One region of the Chryseobacterium sp. MIQD13 genome, then DNA from elsewhere that is predicted to be linked to it. Evidence: riboswitches for the same ligand, from Rfam matches in the RefSeq annotation. Region 1 holds a riboswitch; the other holds the start of a gene.
What was found. A riboswitch is a leader RNA that binds a small molecule or an ion and turns the genes downstream of it on or off. The one in region 1 is predicted to bind cobalamin.
Positions count from the first base shown of each region.

Region 1 (3,193 bases):
GGGAAAGAGTTTATTTCAGCAGAAATGTGCTTCCTGCCACAGCGGAGAATTATTTACTGATGAAAGCTTCAGAAATACCGGAATGTATTACAATACGCAATTCAAAGATGCAGGACGTTACCGTGTAACGCTTGATCAGAATGACTGGATGAAATTCCGCGTTCCGAGCCTTAGAAACATAGAATATACTGCTCCCTATATGCACGACGGAAGATTTTACACGCTGGAAGCTGTTCTTAATTTCTATTCGGATAATGTAGAGGATAATCCCAACCTTGATCCGCAGCTTAAACAGAACGGACATATAGGAATTGCAATGAATGCTCAGGAAAAGCAGTTTATCATTGCCTTTTTGAAAACCTTGTCTGATAAAAGCTTTATTTCCAATCCAAAATTTGCAGAATGAACATTACTATAAACTTTAAAAGAATAATTTTTATAATCAGTCTGGCTTTCTCATTTGTTTGTCAGGCTGCAATAATTAACGACAGTATTGATATTTCTGATGATATTAACAGAAATATCCTTGATGACTGTGATGCCTGTGGCTGTGCGGCAGGAAACGGCTCCTCCGGTTTTGAATCTTTGCTGAATCCGCAATTTATCGGGATTAAGTATTTTGCCCAGCATTATAGAGCAAAAGAAAACCTTTTTGTAAAAGATCTCACACAGGATCAGTATTTCAATACCATGCAGATTTGGGGAAAAATCCCTTTGACTGAAAAACTGAGTGTATATGCCAGTCTGCCTTTTCATTTTCACGAAAAGAAAACCATGCAGGGAGATATCAACATCAATGGTATCGGAGATTTAAATCTGATGGGAATCTACAGGATCATTAATTCCAAAGATAATTTTCATCAGCTTAATGGTGGTCTGGGGATAAAAGTTCCTTTGGGGAAATTTGATGAAAAAGGAATTTCCGGGGTCAATCCAAGTTTTCAGCTCGGAACGGGCAGTTGGGATTATCAGGCAGTTTTAAACTATAAATTTCAGAAGAATAAGCTGGCTTTACTGATCAATACAGATTATACAGTGAAAACAGAAAATAAAAAGCATTACCATTTTGGAAACCAATGGAATTATGCGGCAACAGGATTTTATCAGATTACAGGAAATGAAAAAGCCATTTTATCTGCGAAGGCAGGACTTCAAGGCGAAGTGTATGACAAAAACAGGCAGTTTAATGAAGCACTACCCAATACAGCAGGAAGTGCTTTATACGGGAAGCTGGGTTTTGAAGCTTCCTATAAAAAATTTAGTCTCGGTGGTGAAGTGATGCTTCCTGCGTATTCCAATCTGGCGGGAGGAGATATTGAAGCGAAATCTAGATTCAGTATTTTTCTGAATTTTGGGATTTGATGAGGAATGATGGTTTCGAGAGCCTCAGCCACCAAAAGTGGTTGATTCAATCTTAAACATACTATTATTCTATCCTTAATGATGGGTTCTGAAACTGGTGGCTGAGGCTCCCGAAGCCGCCGGTTTTTATTGCTGAAAATTAAATTATTATGTCTTGTATTGCATCTGTCAATAATTTTCTATCTTTGCCGCAATCTGGTGCGCTGTAAAAAGCACTTAAAAGGGAATCCGGTGAAAATCCGGAACAGACCCGCTGCTGTAAGCTCCACATCAAAGTTTTTGAAGATTATATCCACTGTTTTTTAATGGGAAGGATTTCAAAAACGGAGTAAGTCAGAAGACCTGCCGGAGGATAAACGTTTGATGCTTTCGTGGAATAAAGCTTAGGACAACAATGATTCTGTGCAGTGACAGCTGTGCTTTGTCGTTGCTATCTTATATCCATTAGCGTCTGCATTATTCCAAATGAGCTAATGGTCAGAAAACTTACTGTTTCACGGTTTCAAAAAGGGGTTATCACATTATTTGTGGCAGCATCTCAAATTTTGTTTTCGCAATCCGGAGATACGATCCGGGAGAAAACAATTCTTCCCATCCGGATTTATAAAAAAGATTTTAAAGAAATTCTTCCGGCTCAGATACTTTCCGGTGAGCAGCTTGAAAGGCTGAACAGCCAGTCTGTGGCTGATGCTTTACGGTATTTTTCAGGAGTACAGATCAAAGATTATGGTGGAATGGGCGGACTGAAAACGGTGAATATCCGGAGTATGGGAAGCCAGCATGTTGGGGTTTTCTACGACGGTATTCAATTGGGGAATGTTCAGAACGGAATCGTGGATCTTGGAAAATTCTCCCTAGATGATATTGAGGCTGTTTCTTTATACAACGGCCAGAAAAGTGAGATCTTCCAGCCTGCAAAAGATTTCGGCTCTTCGGGATCTATTTATCTTCAGCCTAAAATACCTGTTTTTAAAGAAGATCAGAAAACGAACTTAACGGTTAAATTAAAATTAGGGTCGATAAGTTTATTCAATCCTTCATTCCGCCTGGAACAGAAGATCTCTGATAAAGTTTCGGCAAGTTTCAGTTCGGAGTTTGTACAAAGTGACGGATTGTATAAGTATAAATATGAGAAAAAGAATTCTGACGGATCTGTTGCGAATGATACGATTGCCAGAAGGTATGATTCCTATATCCGTGCTAAACGTTTTGAAACCAGTTTTAACGGAACCATAAATGAAGGAAGCTGGAGTGTACGCGGATACGGCTATATTTCAGACCGAGGAATTCCTACTGCTGTTGTTAATAATGATTTCGGACCGAAAGGCCAGCAAATGCTGGATGAAAATTATTTTGTTCAGGCCAGCTTCAGAAAAAAACTGTTTCCGAAATTTGAAACCCAGGTCAAAGCCAAATTTGGCTATGACTATACCAGATTTCTAGATACAGTTAATGTTGCGACAACGGTTTTGCCAATAGATAATTCTTACATACAGAGAGAACTTTATTTTTCCACATCAAATATTTATTCCATCAATAAGAACTGGGATGTAAGCGGGAGTTTTGACTTTCAGTACAATAATCTTGATGCTAGCCTGAGGGATTTTTCATATCCCACCCGCCATACCTCACTGCTTTCTTTTGCTACTACTTATCAATGGAACAGGTTTAAGTTTTTAGGGAGTATTTTGGGAACATTTGTTCATGAAAATGTAAAAATGAATGCCAAATCTCCGGACAAAACCGAATGGACACCTTCTGCTTTCCTGAATTACCAGCCGTCCGAATCCAAAGATTTTACACTAAGAGCTTTTTACAAAAGAGTTTTCAG
Region 1 is NZ_JBNWAF010000002.1:242,544-245,736, reverse strand. Features, by position in the region: gene ACQWU4_RS08270 (cytochrome-c peroxidase) at 1-406, shown strand, start outside; gene ACQWU4_RS08265 (transporter) at 403-1,362, shown strand; cobalamin riboswitch at 1,542-1,726, shown strand; gene ACQWU4_RS08260 (TonB-dependent receptor plug domain-containing protein) at 1,836-3,193, shown strand, end outside.

Region 2 (3,193 bases), on a different contig from region 1:
GTTTTGATAAAAATGTAGGCTTCCTTATGTTTAAACAGAAAGTGGTCAGCAATCCCTACTGGATGGCATTTTTTTACATTCATATTTTTTCAATCATACTTTGCCTTCTGGCTGGGCTGACCCAATTTTCCAGTAGATTTTTAACTGAGAATAAGAAATTGCATCGGTTGATAGGAAGAGTTTATGTTTACAATATCCTCATCATTAATGTTCCGGCATGCTTTGTACTCGGATTATTTTCGAATGGCGGAATGCTCGGGATTACAGGATTTCTGCTGCAGGATATTATTTGGGCATACTTTACGCTTGCTGCAGTTCTTTTCATTAAAAAGGGAAAAGTTTCTGAACATAAAAAATATATGATCTTAAGTTATGCAGTTACAGTTACAGCCATTACTTTCAGGATCATTAAAAACCTGTTTTATCAGGAAAATCTTTATGATTATGAACTGTTTTATGGATTGAATGTCTGGGCTTCCCTGATCATTAATCTATCTGTAGCCTATTTCATCATCAGAAATCAAAAAGTATTACCGTTCAAAACTTACGTTCATCATAAAAATAACAAATGAGATGAACAATAAAAGTGCGTATGAAGCAATAAAGATCAATCCGTTCCAGATCGTTGCATGCTGAGATTTTGCTGTCCATCGGTTAAAAAAACGCATAACCAGGTAAGCTAAGCCCATAATTATCAGCAAAATAAAAGCAAGAAAAAGCAGTTCCATAGATATTAATTTATATCAAAACTATTACTTTAAAATTAAAAAACAATAACCTGGCAAATATTTATAAAAAATGATCATTCCTGAAAAGCTGAAAGCTATATTATCAAATTCATATATCCGGGTTTTAATGCTATTGATTCCTTTCTACTGTTTTGAAGGTTTCCTTTTAAAACCTTTCATCAGAGAACATTATCTGAAAACAGATTTGGATGCTTTTAAGATTGATTCGTGGAAATATATATTCATGATTACAGCCGTTATAGCCATTGTTATAATTATCCTTTCAAAAGCTAAAAAAATTTCCCAGATCATTATTGTCATTATACTTTCTACAATTTTAACTTTCAGTTTAAAATCATTAATATCCAATATATTATTGTTCATTAATTATCATACTGAGATCTCTCAGACAGTTCAGACTTATGAAATAATTAGCCACAAAAAAGCAATGGTTTTCTGGCTTAATGCAGGAAAAAATAACTCTATCTATGAAGATGGTGAAATACATCTAATTGATAAAAAAAGAAAAACAAAAGACTTAAAATCTATTTTTGAATATAAAACAGGTGATACCGTAAAAGTTAAGTTAAAAAAAGGGATTTTTAATGTAAATTATCTTAATTAGGCAGATATAAACTTTATTTAATCTAAGTTCAAAAATTTAATTTTTAACAATTAAAGCCTCCGCCTGTTTTTTCAGGCACTGCTTTTTGTAAACAAATATTCCCTACATTTGTTCTGAAAATAGTTCTTTAACATACTTCATCAAACAGAAGAGGTTTTACATAACGTAGATTAATAGGGAATCGTGTGAGAATCACGAGCTGTCGCGCAACTGTAAGTAACACACCAAAAGTTTTTATCCGTGAATATCCACTGCCAAAAGCGGGAAGGATGATAAAAGCCGTTACAAGTCAGGAGACCTGCCTATTCTGAATTGACAATGCTTTCGCGGTCTGAAGCTTCAGGTCATACAGATGATACTTTTTTGAACGTCCTTTTCGTTACAGGGAAAATTACGTCCTCATTGTATCCATTTATATCCTCAAAATTCTTTTCCGTCAGCATTGCGAAGCATTCTAAAAGAGCTTTTAAAATCATCATTGTTTAATTTAAAAGTTTAAGAACATGCAAACGCACATTCTTGGCAGCCCGCGTATTGGCCGCCACAGAGAACTCAAAAAAGCCTGCGAGCAGTATTGGTCAGGCAAAGCATCATTAAATGAACTTCTGGAAACCGGAAAAAACATCAGTCTGCAAAACTGGAAAATGCAGCAGGAAGCAGGAATCGATCTTATTCCCTGTAATGATTTTTCCTATTATGATCAGGTTTTGGATATGACTCTGACTGTAGGAGTTATTCCTGAACGTTACAAGGAAATTGCATCAAGATCATCCAATTCTGAGCTTGATTTGTATTTTGCAATGGCCAGAGGCTATCAGAAAGAAGATCTCGACATTACCGCTATGGAAATGACAAAATGGTTTGATACCAATTACCATTACATTGTCCCTGAATTTCAGAAAAACCAGCAGTTCAGATTGTTTTCAAAAAAAATCATCAGTGAATTCATCAGCGCAAAACAAGCTGGAATAAAAGCAAAACCTGTTATCATCGGCCCTTTGACTTACCTTTTACTGGGTAAAGAAAAGGAAGACGGTTTTGATAAACTGGAACTTATTGAAAATCTGCTTCCAGTATATATTGAAATTTTAAAAGAACTTGAAAATCATGGTGCCACATGGATTCAGTTTGATGAACCGTTTTTAGCTCTGGATCTTACCGAAAAAGCAAAAGAAATTTATCAATCGGTTTATACCGAAATCAGAAACCAATTCCCGGATCTTAAATTGATCATCGCAACTTATTTTGAAGGCTTAAAGGACAATCTTTCGTTAGCGGTTTCGCTTCCTGTAGATATTCTGCATATAGATCTTGTACGTTGTCCTGAACAATTGGATGAAGTCTTAAATACCATCCCTGAAACACTGAGCCTTTCATTAGGAATTGTAGACGGAAGAAATATCTGGAAAAATGATTTTGAAAAATCTTTGGGCTTCATAGAAAAAGCAGTGAATTCTATTGGTTCGGAAAGGGTTTTCATTGCTCCGTCATGTTCTCTCCTCCACTCGCCTTTCGATCTTGATCTGGAAACCAATGAGAATACATTATCTCCTGAAATCAAGCAATGGATGGCCTTTGCCAAACAAAAAGTATATGAAATTACTGCCTTAAAAAAGCTGGCTTCCGGAAATGCAGATTATCAGGCTTTACAGCAATATGCAGAAAATAAAAAAGCTCTTGATAACCGAAAAATCTCTGCATTGATTCACAATCAGGAAGTAAAAAACCGCGCAGATGTAACCACTGAAGATGATGCTCAAAGAAACAGCCCATTTAATATCAGAAAAGAAGATCAGCAGAAAGTTCTTCAGCTTCCTCTTTTTCCAACTACAACTATTGG
Region 2 is NZ_JBNWAF010000001.1:593,887-597,079, forward strand. Features, by position in the region: gene ACQWU4_RS02870 (DUF2306 domain-containing protein) at 1-572, shown strand, start outside; gene ACQWU4_RS02875 (hypothetical protein) at 799-1,353, shown strand; cobalamin riboswitch at 1,488-1,673, shown strand; gene ACQWU4_RS02880 (hypothetical protein) at 1,698-1,832, opposite strand; gene metE (5-methyltetrahydropteroyltriglutamate--homocysteine S-methyltransferase) at 1,857-3,193, shown strand, end outside.
Region 2: another riboswitch for cobalamin. It lies ahead of metE (5-methyltetrahydropteroyltriglutamate--homocysteine S-methyltransferase); the one in region 1 lies ahead of ACQWU4_RS08260 (TonB-dependent receptor plug domain-containing protein).